DNA from 4 places in the Anaeromusa sp. genome. Region 1 is predicted to be linked to each of the others. Evidence: riboswitches for the same ligand, from Rfam matches in the RefSeq annotation. Region 1 holds a riboswitch; each other region holds the start of a gene.
What was found. A riboswitch is a leader RNA that binds a small molecule or an ion and turns the genes downstream of it on or off. The one in region 1 is predicted to bind cobalamin.

Region 1 (4,672 bases):
TAACTGAAGCAGAGCATGAATTTCGACTTGCCATAAAAGAAAATGAAAATTTTCCGGAGGCATGCAATAATCTTGCAGTAGTTTTAAGAAAAAATGAAAAGTGGCAAGAAGCAGAGGTCTTTATTAAAAAGGCAATTGAAATTCGGCCTCAATATCCGGAAGCATATTATAATTGGGGATTAACATTGGCGGCGCTTGGTAATATCGAGGCTGCTATAGAGGCATACTGCAAAGCGATTGAACTCCGAGCAGATTATCCGGAAGCGTATAACAATTTGGGCGTGATTCTTTTAAAACAAGGAAAATTGGAGGATGCGGAAAATTTTTTTCATCATGTTATCGAACTAAGTCCCAATTTTTCGGAAGCCTATAGTAACCTCAGCGCAGTATTGAAAGATGGGCCACGCCTTGAGGAAGCGGAAAATTATGCGAAACGTGCCATTCAATTGGATCCTAGCGATGCGGGAGCATATAATAATTTAGGTGCAATTTTAAGAAATCAGAATCGCTTAAGGGAAGCAGAAAAGTATTTTTTGAAAGCTATCGAATTGAAGGCAGACTTTCCGGAGGCTTTTCATAATTTAGCGATGACTTTGATGGAAACGGGGACTCGCTTTAAGGAAGCGGAGTCTTTACTTCAACAAAGTTTGGAACTTCGTCCTGGTTTTGCGGAAGCGGAATATACGTTAGCGGCACTCTATCTTTTGCAAGGAAATTACAAGCAAGGATGGGAAACGTACGAGGCTAGGTTTGCTGTTTTTAATAATTATCAACCGCCGGTTCGACGCTGGCAGGGAGAGGATTTAGAGGGAAAGCATATATTGCTTTCTTGCGAACAAGGTTTTGGCGATACATTGCAGTTCGTTCGTTATGCTGCAGAAGTGGCAAAGCAGGCACGACACACAACCGTATTGGTACAAAAGCCGCTTGTTAGGTTGTTTGCCAACTCGGAAAAAATTACTTTTGTTTCTTCGACTAGCGAGTGTTCGTGGGATGAGTATGATTTTGCTTGTCCGTTATTAAGCCTGCCAATGGTGTTTGAGACGGATGAAAAATCGATTCCTGCTGAGATTCCCTATGTAGTTGCCAACGAGACGCTAGTGAGTAAATGGAAGGATATTCTTGCGAAACAAAGTAATGGGAATGCATTGAAAGTTGGGGTGGTTTGGGCGGGAAACCCAGGGCATAAGAATGATCGCAATCGTTCTGCTCAACTTGCAGAAGTTGCAGAACTTTTTAAGGCTGTGCCTGTTTTATGGATTAGCTTGCAATTAGGCGCGGAGAGCAAGGTGCTACAAAATAGCGCCATTCCTATTGCTGATTTTACAGAGCTGCTTACTAACTTTTCCGAAACGGCAGCATTAATTGCCAATTTAGATATGGTGATTGCAGTAGATACGGCTGTTGCCCATTTAGCGGGAGCAATGGGGAAGAAGACTTGGCTTCTCTTGCCGTTTGCACCTGAATGGCGCTGGCAACTGCAGCGCGAAGATTCTCCTTGGTATCCAACGATCCGAATTTTTCGTCAAACCCGAGTGGGAGACTGGAAAGACGTTCTGCAAAGAGTGGCAACGGCCTTGACGAGTGAAATAAAAGTGTCTGAAGTATAAGGTGAAGAGAATGGAGTCATTATGAAGATTTGGTTTGTGCGACATGGTGAAACCGAGTGGAACCGGACCAAACGGTATCAGGGGCATAGCGATATACCTTTGAACGAAAACGGGCGGAGGCAAGCGCAGGAAACAGCGGCTTTATTAGCAAAGGAGCCGCTGGCGGGGGTCTATGCCAGCGATTTGAAACGGGCTGTAGAAACGGCGGAGACAATAGCGCAGCCGCACAGGCTACAGGTGCAGCAGAAGCCGGAACTGCGAGAACTTCACTTCGGCTTATGGGAAGGTCTGCGGTATGAGCAAATTATGGAAAAATGGGCGGATGAATTGAGCTTAATGTATGAGCATCCTGAGAAGGGATGTGCGCCGGAGGGCGAGGGCTTTAGCGAGCTGGCAAAACGAGCGTGGCCGGCGCTGCAGGCGATTCGTGAAGCGCATCAAGAAGAGGAAGCAATTGCGGTGGTGGCTCATGGAGGCACCATTCGCGTTTTATTATGTTTGCTGCGAGGGAAACCGTTGCAGCAACTTTGGGATGTGGCGATTGAACATGGACAGGCTACAAGGATAGATGTGTAAAGAATAGGAGTATTTTGACTACCTTGCCCATTATCTTGTCGAGCCGTTTCAGTGAGGCAGGATTTAATTTGTTTATCGGAGAAAAGAATTTTCAAGACAACTGAAAAAGGATGCCACCAAACAGGTGCCTTCGGAAGCTTTGAAAAAACCGGAGGAGAATAGGGAAGTTCGGACAGGCCATTGGCCTGTAAACGATGCGGTCGCGCCACTGTATTCGGGGAGAGCGCTTGCGTATGCCACTGGGAAACCGGGAAGGTGCAGGAAGCTTGAGGAACCGTTAGCCAGGATACCTGCCTGTTTTGGCTGTCATGCACCCTCGCGCCAAGGGGAATGCCAGAAGGATAGGTACACTTAAGAAAAGATACCTAGCCTTTGTGGCTGGGTTGTTTTTATATCCCTCATCCCCGCTGGTACGGCAGTTGCAGGCTGAACGTGTTGAAGGAGGGGCTTTTATGAGTTTGGAACAGGAAGTGAATGAGTGGATTGACGGGGCGGCTAAACCTCGTCATAGCCTGGGCTTGTTGGAAAAATACCTAAAAAAGATGGTGCTGTCCTGGGGCGAAGTGAAAACAGAGCTGAAGCCCTTTCATTTAGTGTTTGCGGCGGATAATGGCGTCATTGCTGAAGGCGTGGCCAAAGACCCTGAGGAGATTACTTATTTGCAGGCGCAGAATATGGTGGATGGCCGGGCGACGATCAGCTGTTTTTGCCAGCAGTGCGGCATACCTTATCGGGTCATTGATGTTGGCGTCAATTCTACAAGACCTTTTACTGGAATTTCTCGCAAGGCGGCCATGGGCAGCCGCAGCTTTCTCAAAGAAGAAGCCATGAACGAGGCTGAATTTGCGGTTGCCTGGGAAGCCGGGCAGGAACAGGTTCGTCAATTGGCGGCTAAAGGCTACAACCTAATTTCAATGGGTGAAATGGGGATTGGCAATACGACGACATCATCAGCGGTTTTACACGGCTTGACCGGTATTTTGCCGGAGTTCATTGTCGGCGGCGGCGCCGGGCTGCAGACGAGCGAATTGATTAAGAACAAATGCCAGGTAGTTGCTAAAGGCGTAGAATTGCATAAAGAGAAGTTTCATACCGCCAAAGATATTCTGCGTTGCGTAGGCGGCTTTGACATGGTAGCCATTTGCGCCGCTATGCTGGAATGTGCACGCTTAAAAACGCCCTTTGTCATTGATGGTTTTATTACGGCCGTTGCTTATATTTGCGCCTCAAAGCTGGATACTGGGGTGGAGAAGTACGCGATTCCGTCCCATATGTCCCGGGAACCGGGGATGGCATACTCTTTGCTGCTAGGAAATATTCCGGCGGAGGAAGTGGTGCTGAAAGCCAATATGGCTTTAGGCGAAGGGACAGGAGCCGTATTGATGGTGTTTTTGCTGAAGACTATGCTCTATACGATGCATAATATGGCGCGGATTACCGATTTTATTCCAGCGGCGCCGGAAAAAGAGCAACGAGCTGCCTTGTAAAATATTGCCAAAGAAGTTGGCGATGCATGACAAAAATTTCACATCCCGAAATCCTGACGCAGGAAAATCGTATCCGCATAACTAATAGTATTCATTTATGCGAAAAATTTGACAAGACAAAAACCTGCCGGATGCGTCGTAAAAGGATGGAGGGAATTGAACATGCAAGTCAGCCGGTTTACGTTAAGTGAAATTGTTGACACTAGTGTATTGCAAGAGATTCAAGATAAGTTTGCAGAAGCCACAGGACTGGCGGCAGTCATCGTAGATCCCGAAGGCCGCCCCATTACCAAGCCTAGCCATTTCACCTGTTTTTGCAATTATGTTCGTTCTTTTGAAGAGGGCTTTCGCCGCTGTATGAACTGCGACGACAAAAGCGGCCGCCGGGCTACGCAGAATAAGCGTCCCATGGTGCATCTTTGCCATAGCGGGTTGACGGATTTGGCGGCGCCAATTATTGTGCAGGACGAGTATATCGGCGCATTTTTGGCGGGCCAGGTGGTAGTGGAAACCGAGCATAGCGATATTAAAGAGGTCAAAGAAGAAATGTATCGCCGTGTGGCGGATTTGCCGGTAGATAAGGAAAAAATAGGGGAGCTTTTTGACCAGGTGGAAATTGTGCCGGAGCATCGCATTAAGGCTGGGGCGGATCTGATTTATATCATGTCCAACTACATTGTAGAAATTGGCCTGGCCAATATTGTGCAAAAGCAGCTGATGCTGGAGATGAAAGCCAAGGCGGAGCTGGAAAGCCTGCTGCAGGTGACGGAATTGAAGGCGCTGCAATCACAGGTCAATCCTCATTTTTTGTTTAACACGCTGAATACTATCGCGCGCTTGGCTTTGTTGGAAGGAGCGGAAAAAACCCAGGAAGTGGTGTACGCCTTAGCGGATCTGCTGCGCAATAATCTGAGGGATATTGACGTGCTGCGTACGATCGAAGAAGAGGTCAAATCCACGCGGGATTATTTGACCATTCAAAAGGTTCGCTTCGGCGAC
Region 2 (2,380 bases), on a different contig from region 1:
CGTTGTCCTGGCTTTTTTGTGCTGGGAATTTTAGTTCGGCTAAACCGTTTTCGCCTTTGCAGTAGAGGGCGGAAGCGGTTTTTTATTTAAAGGGGGGATGTCGGACAAGTATAGATGATTCTATGGGAACTATGGTTTTTAAGAGGAGGATGTATAATGGAAAAAGTTGAAAAGTATGCTGGCGAATCGGTGAAGATTTTTTCGGAGAGCACGGAAGCAGCTTTGATTATGGGTGTTCTTTCGGTCTGCTTGTTGACGGTGTCCATTGTGGTACTGCAAGCGTTTTGGGTCATGCGATAAATAGAGCATAAGAGAGAAATGGATGAACTAACCAGGCTGTTTCTTGTGGTAGAAAACAGCCTGGTTAACATAGACAGCGGTTGTTTAAAGCAAGGGGGGGAAGTATTTATGGAGTATGCAATCGCGACAAGTGGCAACCAAGCGATCGTAACATTAAAAGGTAAAATTTATATTCAAGATGCATGTGTTATTCGCGAAGAAATAATTAATAAAATTGAAGCTGGTTATCACCGGGTTCTCATTAAGCTTGCAGAAGTGACGTATATGGATAGCGCTGGATTAAGTATGATGGTAACGTTGCATAAAGTGAGTCGGAAAAGACATGGATCGTTAGTTGTGACTGGCGTGCAGGGAATGGTTAAAGAGTTGATGCAGTACACTCACGTGGATCAAGCTCTGCGTTTGGAAGGGACACTGTAACATTGACTTTTTTTTCAGCTTTTGTTAAAGTTGACAATAACAAGTGCATAGTGAATGGAATAGGTGCCCGGAAGGGCTTAATAGGGAAGACCGGTGAAATGCCGGCGCGGTCCCGCCACTGTAATGGGGAGCAAATCCAAGAAATGCCACTGAGACGAAAGTCTTGGGAAGGTTTGGACGAGCGAAGATCCAGAGCCAGGAGAACTGCCTATTGGACAATCGCCATTTGACCTACGAAGGATGGGAAGGAGATTTTAAAACCGTTTGGTTTTGTTTTGCCGTGGCCCCGTCGTTTTGACGGGGTTTTTATTGTTGGTTAATGGTTTGAAGTTTCTATGGGCTTGCTAGAAGTATAACAGGGGGCATGCATATGAAAAAAGTAGTGGCATTGGCCATCGCAGGTATTGTTTTTTCTACGTCATCGTTGGCGTTAGCCGCGGAGCCGGAGTCGGAGTCTGGGATTAAACTCAGCGGCGACGTGACCGTAAAGTATGAAAAAGATACGAAGGACGGAGAAGCAAATGCTTCTGGTACCATGAGTTCGTTACGCTTAACAGGAGAAGCGGCATTGGGGAGCGGCTGGTCTGTATTCGCTCGCTTGGGAGCGCAATATGCTACGAATCCGGCCTTAGCGGACTACAATACAGATGGTTCGGTATATGGCGACAAAAAAACGGTAATGACCCTTGATCAGTTTGGCGTGACAAAACAAGCAGGAGATTTGGCATTTAAACTTGGGCGTCAAGATTTGACTATTGGCGCAACGTCGCTTCTTTACAGCCGCTCAGAGTCCAATATTGGGAAGCGGGCTTTTGTAGACGGAGTGACTGTAAATGGGGCCGCAGCGGGCTTGGACATCAACGCAGCCTTTGTACAAGAGGATAATGCCGGCGATGAAGACAACCGTATTTATGCGATTCGGACTGGCTTTCATCCCAATAAGCAGTTGCAGTGGGGGATGACGTTAGGTCGCTATCAAGATCGAGTCAATGGAAATACGAACCATTGGGCGCTGGACAGCAGCTATCAACAAGGCAAGCATACCTGGACGGCGGAATATACGCAGTCCAATCGCAGCGAAGACAATCGCGCCTATGCGGTAACTTGGAATTATGGCTTTGATGATAAAACGTCAATGTATATTACTGCGTTTAAAGTAGAAACGAATGGCGATATGGGAAAACAAAGCGATTTTGATAACAACAACAAGGGTTTTTATTATGGCGTTAAACATCAACTAAACAAAGATAATTCACTGGAATTGGTCTATAAAGATCAAAAGGAAGTGGACAGCGGTTTGAAAAACACAAAGCTGGAAGCTACATTTACTCATAGTATTTGAGGAGGAGCCGCTTGTTTTATAAGAAAGCAGCGATTCCTTGAAGAGAATAAACACTATATAAGGAGTGAGGGAATTTGAAAAGAAGTATTTTATGTTTGATGACAGCGGTTTTATTTGCCCTAATGGGAATGGCGACAAGTTTTTCCGTTTCCCAGGCAGCCGAGGCGCCAACTGTTAAAAAAGCCATTTTGGTAGTCAGCTTTGGTACAACCTATGCGGATACGCGCAAGGCTACGACCGATGCAGTGGAAGCGAAAATTAAGGCAGCTTTTCCGGAGTATGACGTGCGTCATGCCTTTACTTCCCGTATTATCATCA
Region 3 (4,672 bases), on a different contig from region 1:
TGGGCAGTACGTCAGTCATACCGCTGGTAGGCGAGCCAGCAGGGCCCGGCTCTACATAACAGCCGGATAAAGCGTCCAGCAAATGGCCCATTTCCTGACTTGTCGCCTGCAATGCCGGAACCAGCACTTCGCAAATATGCTCCGCTAACCCTGCCAGCTGTTCCCGCAACAAAGCATCACAATCACCAATACTAGCCACCGCGCTTCGCCGCGCCGCTTCATTAAAATTCCCGGCTTGCAAAATGCCGATAAAACGCCTGGCCGCTTCTTCCACTTCATCCAAAATCCGCCCCTGCGTTTGCAGGCCGTCTGGCGTCAGCACGCCGCTTGCCGCCAGCAAAGCCTCATACTCATAGCCGCGGATGTTAACCAGCAGTTTCGGCAAAGAAGGCTGCTCCGCCTGCTCGACGCGAGTCAGCGCCAGCAAGTAGCCAAGAAGAGTCTCCTGCTGCGGCGCCTGCCCGAGTATATGCAAACCTGTACGAATGGACATGTTTTTAATATCTGAAATATAGGCGTGCAGCTTTAAAGCATAAGCTGAAAAGTCCGCCTCCGGCGGCACTTCCTTTTCCATGGATGCAGTCGCCGCTTTTTCCCGAATTCGTCCAGCCGCTACCTCCGCCTGTTCCGGTTGAAAGGTTAGGAAATGCTGGTACTCTTCGAGCATTTTTTCTAATTCTTCCAGTTCTTCATACGCTTCCGCCCTAGCCATGGGCGGCGGCAAATGCCCGATTAGGCAGGCGGCGCTGCGCCGTTTAGCCTGTACGCCTTCGCCAATAACCGTAATCAAGTACGGATATACGTTCGGCAAGTCCGCCAATGCCAAATCCGGATAGCACGCTTCGCTCAGTCCCGCGCCCTTGCCTGGCAGCCATTCCAACGAGCCATGAGTTCCAATATGTACCACCGCATCCGCTTGAAAATCCTCTTTCAGCCAGCGATAAAAGGCCAAGTAATGATAGGTGGGCGCACAATCCGGCGAATGATACAGTTTCCCCGGATCTCCTTCAAAGCCTCGCGGCGGCTGAACCGTAACCACCACATTACCCAGGCGTAAACCAGGCACCAGCAAGCCTTCTTCATAACAAAAGGCTTCTCCCGGAGCCTCTCCCCAGCTTTCCTTCATATGCGTCCGCACTTTTGGGGGCCACTGTTTCGCCCATTCTTGAACCCGTTTTGACTCAACCCAGCCCAAAGCAGTCTTCTTTTGTTTGTCTGTCAAAAAACGTCCGTCATTGGTCGCTTGGGCCAGCATGGCTTCCAGCAGCTCCGCCCCATTCGCGGGCAGCTCGCCAACTAGATAGCCGGCTGCCTCCATTCTCTCCAGCAGCCGCTGTACGCTTGCGGGAGAATCAAGACCTTCCGCCGTACCGATATTGAAATTGCGGGGCGGATAATTATGAAAAATGATAGCAATTTTCTTTTCGCTATTCTTCTTCTGACGCAGCCTAGCCCACTTTGCCGCCCTGGCAGCCATAGCCTTGCACCGTTCCGCGATCGGTTCAAAATGACTTGCCCCGTCTTCAGCTGGATTTTTCGCTGCCAGAGGCGCTCCATGAATCACACCGTCAATCTCTGGAAGCACAACACAGCAAGAAAGTTCTACAGGGTTTAGACCGGTTACGCTTGTCTCCCAGCTCTCCTCTGTTTGCAGCAAGGTAACGCCTTGTAAAATCGGCACATTCAATTTCTGTAAAAACAAAGGATCCACAGGACGGCCAACAGTAAGGGAAAACTTGAAGCAATTAATAACAACATCCACTAAGCAGCGTCCTGTTGCATCAAAGAAAAAACGCCGTACCGCCTCATCTACGCCCGGCGCCCCTAAAGCCTCGTTCTTGGCCCAATGGCTAAAAACCGGAATGACCTGCAGCCCCTGCGCCTCCAGCTCTCGAATCAAGCTTTCCTGATGCCGCAAATCGCGCCAAACCCACTCATCGCGTGGAAACAAGACGCCCGCAACTAATTTAGCCCCGTGTAAAAATTGCTCTTTGTAAATTGCAATATCTTGTATTGTTCCTTCCTGACCAGAACGAAAGATTCCTTGCCAGGGCTGAGGCACAGGTTCCTTCCATAACTCGCCGTTACCTTCAGCGACATTGCGAAGCCAGAGCCAAAGATTGCAATAATTTTCTTTTCCTCCATAAGTCAAATATCGCCGCAAACGAGTTTGCTCTTCTTCTTCAAACCCTTGTTTTTCTCCACCTTCCGCCAAAGGATTCGCCGGCAGAACTATGTACTTTTTTCCTCGATACTTTAAATAGTCTATTGTTTTTTTTAGAAAATCCCATTCTTTACCATGTCCCATCCAGGAACAGATAAAGCAGCCGCAGTTATCTAACTGCCGCTGCCATTCTATATTCCATCGTAAATTTTCATGTAAATCCACGACACGACCTAGGTTTATTGTCTCATCACCGCTGCGCAATTCCTGTAACGCTTGTTGCATTTGGCGATACTGACGATCAATATTACTGCTGAAGATTATGGGCTTCACAATCATTCTCCTTTTGGCAAGATCCTATATAAAAAACCACTGGCGACAGCGCAGCCGGAGAGTCTTCTCGATCCGCAGAGTTACATTGCCGTTGCGGCTTTTCCAGCGCCTTTTCAATACTTTGTATTTGCTGTGCTTCACTAGTAAATAAAGGCAGCAACAACCAAGGAATTCCATATTCACGCTGCAAATAACGAGCCATTGGCGCTCCCAATTCTTTATGCACAACTACATTCAAGGAAACTTGTACAGACTCGGCAATTTCTTCTAAAGAGCTTCCCATTCCCGGTATCGCTTTTACAACAATACTTTTTTGACGTAATAACTCGCGAAGACGCACTATACGCACCAAATCACCTGCATACGCAGGTGAACCGCCAAGTAAAGCAACCCTTGCTTCCTTGCTCTGCTTTCTCTTTGGTATCGGTAAAAGCTGGAATAAAGTAGCCATAGCACTGCGATATCCTCTAGCAAAAGCATCTTGCCCTTGGATATCTCCCCAAAAATAATTTTGGTTTTGAAAAACCATTTTCTTCCTAGCATCAGTTTCTTTTAAAGCGTTGCTACGCAAAAATCCTTTTTGCGTACAACTTCTTTCAACTCCCTGGCGCTCCAGCAAAGAACATGCTTGCAAATAACACTGAAGCGGGGCATTTTCGGTAGAGTTTACGTCTGGTATTCCAGCAAAAAAAGCTGCCGCACCTTGCATTAATGCTTTTTTCTCTTCCCATTCTTGACAAGAACGCTCTACCGCCATTTCCCTCGCTCCCTTCTGTACAGCACCAACAGTTCTATCAAATCAGGCTTCTAAGCGTTTGCTCTTTTACCTGGATTAGAAAAAAGAAGCCCCTACCCCTGGGGCTCGTCTCTATGCGAGACTTATAGTGAGCAATGAAATAAATCTATCTTAAAACTCCCATCACACTCCAGACGGAAGATTCAAGATCCACTTTTTCTTCTGTCTAAGACAAAAGAAAACATCCCACCTACAACGATGGAATGTTTTGAATTACAACCAAATAAAAGCTCTATTTGGCGAATCCCCTTCCCATCGTTCGTAGGTCTAGCGGTGATTGTCAAACAGGCAGTTCTCCTGGCTCTGGATCTTCGCTCTTCCAAACCTTCCCAAGGCTTTCACCCCAGTGGCATCTCTTGGATTCGCTCCCCATTACAGTGGCGGGACCGCGCCGGTTTTTCACCGGTCTTTTCTATTAAGCCCTTCCGGGCGCCTGTTTCTTTTATTCAATTTTAAGCTATCCCTAGGATGTAGAAGTGGAATCAAAGAAAAGTTTCATCGCTTCTGCTGTTGGTATGTGCAGAAAAGAAAATCCCGGCCATAGGCCGGGATCGAAATACAAACAAAACTGTCTGAATCTCCATCCCTATCCTTCGTAGGTCTAGCGGTGATTGTCAAACAGGCAGTTCTCCTGGCTCTGGATCTTCGCTCCTCCAAACCTTCCCAAGGCTTTCGCCCCAGTGGCATTTCTTGGATTTGCTCCCCATTACAGTGGCGGGACCGCGCCGGCATTACACCGGTCTTCCCTATTAAGCCCTTCCGGGCACCTGCTCCATCAATATTCACTTATTTGTATTGACTTTACCAAAATAAGTTGAAAAAGTCAACACAGTTCCATGGATTATTCCCACTTTTCAATACTTAGGCAATAATCCATCACACATCACATTTTTTTACTATAATTGCAATATTTTAAGTCAACTCAGCGTAACCGAAAACTAACAGACAAGGTTGTCCGGCAACGCACAGCACCGCCGCCTTCATGCCTTGCCGGCACAAATTGCCATTGTCTAACCGCGTCCACTGCGGCCGCATCCATTTCTCCATATCCCGAAGAAGATACCACATCTGCATCGCCTACGCTTCCATCTTCCAACACCAACATGCGTACCGCCACGCGGCCCTCAATACGCTGCTGACGCAGAGATTCCGGATAGGAAGGCTCAGTCTGCCGTAAAATGCGCGGCGGTAACACCCTAGTGGAAGCAGGTGCTGTCCCGCCGCCTCCGCCAGCACCAGTTCCTGCGCTTTGTCCGTCCGACGGGCTTCCTCCCTCTGACGAACCTCCACCAGCCGCCGCGCCCTCACTGGAAGGACCATCCGCAGCTGCGTTCCCCATAGCCTGAGGCGCCGCTTGTGCATTGGTCGGCACCGCTGCG
Region 4 (3,116 bases), on a different contig from region 1:
ACTCATCCTTACCTTTCCGAAACTGTTCCGCCTCTTTATAGTTCCAATGCCGCTCCAAAGTCACCGCCAATACTAAAATCGAACAAAAAACCAAAGGGTACATTACGATCCCTCCAGCTTGAAACAACTGCCAAATCCGTTCCAAATCCATTTTTTTAACTCCTTTCCCGGCTAGTGCCGCACCTCAACCTTATCATTTCAAAATGTTATTTATGAACCGCAAGTTATCTGCAAGAAGCTTTATGACTGCAACGAATATTTTTGGGGGAATAATATTGAGCCTGTTCCTTTAATCCTTCTTCCTTAAACAAAGCTGTTTTAACCCCTGACTTTACTGCATCTGCTATCATTTCTCCTAATTTAGACTGCGTCCCTACATCCCGACAAGCCGTTCCAGCCATGTGACTTACCAAGATGATCCCATCGGTTCCAGTACCAGTTGCCGGAAGCAAACTATGCGGACTGCGCACTTCTAAATCTTGCAAGGCTGCGCTTTTCGCTTCCGTAGCCGTAATCAATGCTTTAGCCAAAGCGCCCGGGGATAAATTCGCTTCTACAAGAAGCAAAATGTTAATGGTTCCTGAAACAGGAATATATTCTCCATGATGTTCCCAATAAAGCGCATCCTCTCCGGCTCGAGCAGCATTATGCTCCACTCCGGCAGTCACAATGGCTTCCACTGTAATCCCCTCATAAAAACGTCGCTGGTAGGACATACACTCCATGTGCGCCGTCGTTAAAAGACCGCTAGTTTCATCTTTGGGTAGTCCCTCGCGTTCGACAATAGAAGCCAAATACCCGTCCAAGCTGCCGCCAGGCAATGTTGCTTCACTCTCGGCAAAAAAGGTCAAACGATGGTTGAATACGGCGGACAACTCTTGGATACCGCCGTTATATTGAGAGGTGCTCAAAGCGATACGCCGCTGTGGAAAGCGGCAAAGCAGCAAATCCGCTTTAACCTGCAAAACACCTCCTGCCGCCAGCAGGCGATTTTGCTCCATGCCAACCCAACCTTTCTCCTCCTTGACGTTTATCGTCAAGTCTTATCTCTATTATTCACAAAACACGGCCGCTGTTACTACGGTTGATACAACCCTCGAATCGCATCGCGAGCATGTTTCACATAGAGGGAACGATATGCCGCATTTTCGCCCAGGCCCTTTAGTTCGACTTCTACTTGAAATCCGTCCTTCTCTAAAAGATTCTTCCAAGAATCCGGCTCGTCGCCAGCCATATCATTTTGCACATGATCGCCAGCTACCAACATAAACGGCATTAAGATAACCTTCTTAACCTGATTCTTTTTCAATTCCGCCAGCGCATCTTCAAAATTAGGATGATCGTTTTCTTCCACAACTCCCATATAGGCCTTGTGACCTCTCGCCTGCAATACACGCTGCATTTTGCCATACGCCGGATTCGGCTGATTTGGGGAGCCATGTCCCATGAACAAAACAGCTTCTTCTGCGGCGAGCCCGGGCATTTGTTGCTCAACCGCCTCCGCCAACGCCGTAAAGTCATCCGGCATTCCTCTTTGTCCGTCAAACATTAGTATTGGCCTTCCTATAGTAAGAACGTCAAAAGACTTATCCGAAACATACTGTCGATACACGCTTAAAATTTTCTTTTCGTATTCCTCTCCAGGAGTCAAATGAAGCGGCTGAATGACCACCTCCTGGTAACCTTCTTCCTTCAGCTTGCTTAAGGCTTGTTCTAACGTATCTATCTGAAGCTTTTCTTCCGCCGCTATTTTCGCAATCACTTGGCGAGCCGTAAAAGCGCGACGAATTTCATACTCAGGAAAAATTTCTCGCATATCATTTTCAACACTCTCAATGCAAGCCTTACGCGTTTTAGGAAAAGTAGTTCCAAAGCTAGTAACTACAATTGCTTTTTTTCTCTGCGTCCTCATGGAGCCGCTTCCTAAGCCCGTTGTTACTAAACAGGCCGTAGCAAGTAACGCCAGCACTTTTTTCACCCGTAAACTCATCCTTATTGTCGCTCCTTTTTTCTTAATGTCTTCAAAAAACAAAAATCCCGATCGCTATGACCGGGATTGAAAATAAACAGAACCCTGTTTAAATCTCCTTCCCTATCCTTCGTAGGTCTAGCGGCGATTGTCAAACAGGCAGTTCTCCTGGCTCTGGTTCTTCGCTCCTCCAAACCTTCCCAAGGCATTCGCCCCAGTGGCATTTCTTGGATTTGCTCCCCATTACAGTGGCGGGACCGCGCCGGTTTTTCACCGGTCTTCCCTATTAAGCCCTTCCGGGCACCTGCTCCAAATAATATGTTTTTGTCATTGTTAAATGTAACAAAAAGAACCCAAAAAGTCAACCTAAGCCTAGGTTTTAGCCATTCACTTTTGTTAACTCCGCAAAACATTTCCATATTCGTCACTAGCGTCAATACTCTATTTTCCCTTATCTGCAGGAACACAATAAAAGGCTGCCAATTTTCTCGGCAGCCTTTTATTGCATTTATAGCCTATTCAATTTATTCAATAACTGGAATTACAGGTTTATCCTTGCCGCGTTCTTTATAATTATTTTCAATCGCATCTTTCACATGCTGTACATAAATATCCTGAATCCCTTTATTTTCTCCCAAACCGTGAATATACGCTTCTACTTGGAAGCCTGCCGCAGTCAACTGCGATTTAAAAGAATCCTTTTCGTCGCCCGCCATATCATTTTGAGCATGGTCGCCAGCTACCAGCATAAAGGGCATTAGCGTGATTTTCTTAATTTTATTGGCCTTTAACGCTGTGACCATATTCTCATAAGTAGGATACCCTTCCACCGTGAAAACAAAGACGTTTTTCAAGCCTGCATCTTGAAGCTTTAGTTGCAGAGCGGCATACGCCGTATTCGAAGGGTTTACACCACCGTGACCCATCAAGCCAACAGCTTCATTTTTTCCTAATTTCGGCAATTGGTCTTGCAACGCTTTAATTGCGATAGCATAGTCATCTGGTTTTTCCCCTTCTTGGCCGGTATAATAAAGAATCGGCCGACCTACAGAAACCTTGTCAAAGGATTTTTCGTACTTGTCCACAACACGCATCAATTTAGAATACTCATCGCCTGCTTCCACATGCAGAGGCTGAATCACGATCT

Region 2: it holds a riboswitch for cobalamin, as region 1 does, so the genes downstream of both, PHF27_RS04390 (hypothetical protein) here and PHF27_RS11495 (nicotinate-nucleotide--dimethylbenzimidazole phosphoribosyltransferase) in region 1, are expected to answer to the same signal.
Region 3: it holds a riboswitch for cobalamin, as region 1 does, so the genes downstream of both, PHF27_RS04355 (nitrogenase component 1) here and PHF27_RS11495 (nicotinate-nucleotide--dimethylbenzimidazole phosphoribosyltransferase) in region 1, are expected to answer to the same signal.
Region 4: it holds a riboswitch for cobalamin, as region 1 does, so the genes downstream of both, PHF27_RS04380 (sirohydrochlorin cobaltochelatase) here and PHF27_RS11495 (nicotinate-nucleotide--dimethylbenzimidazole phosphoribosyltransferase) in region 1, are expected to answer to the same signal.

What each region holds. Positions count from the first base shown of each region.
Region 1 is NZ_JAQUZF010000100.1:643-5,314, forward strand. Features, by position in the region: gene PHF27_RS11485 (tetratricopeptide repeat protein) at 1-1,610, shown strand, start outside; gene cobC (alpha-ribazole phosphatase) at 1,632-2,186, shown strand; cobalamin riboswitch at 2,292-2,499, shown strand; gene PHF27_RS11495 (nicotinate-nucleotide--dimethylbenzimidazole phosphoribosyltransferase) at 2,639-3,673, shown strand; gene PHF27_RS11500 (PocR ligand-binding domain-containing protein) at 3,836-4,672, shown strand, end outside.
Region 2 is NZ_JAQUZF010000018.1:25,743-28,122, reverse strand. Features, by position in the region: gene PHF27_RS04400 (hypothetical protein) at 157-300, shown strand; gene PHF27_RS04395 (STAS domain-containing protein) at 409-720, shown strand; cobalamin riboswitch at 765-947, shown strand; gene PHF27_RS04390 (hypothetical protein) at 1,091-2,062, shown strand; gene PHF27_RS04385 (sirohydrochlorin cobaltochelatase) at 2,191-2,380, shown strand, end outside.
Region 3 is NZ_JAQUZF010000018.1:16,754-21,425, forward strand. Features, by position in the region: gene cobN (cobaltochelatase subunit CobN) at 1-2,497, opposite strand, end outside; gene PHF27_RS04355 (nitrogenase component 1) at 2,472-3,254, opposite strand; cobalamin riboswitch at 3,563-3,745, opposite strand; cobalamin riboswitch at 3,897-4,079, opposite strand; gene PHF27_RS04360 (energy transducer TonB) at 4,216-4,672, opposite strand, start outside.
Region 4 is NZ_JAQUZF010000018.1:22,546-25,661, forward strand. Features, by position in the region: gene PHF27_RS04370 (MotA/TolQ/ExbB proton channel family protein) at 1-151, opposite strand, end outside; gene PHF27_RS04375 (adenosylcobinamide amidohydrolase) at 225-1,001, opposite strand; gene PHF27_RS04380 (sirohydrochlorin cobaltochelatase) at 1,079-1,990, opposite strand; cobalamin riboswitch at 2,110-2,292, opposite strand; gene PHF27_RS04385 (sirohydrochlorin cobaltochelatase) at 2,494-3,116, opposite strand, start outside.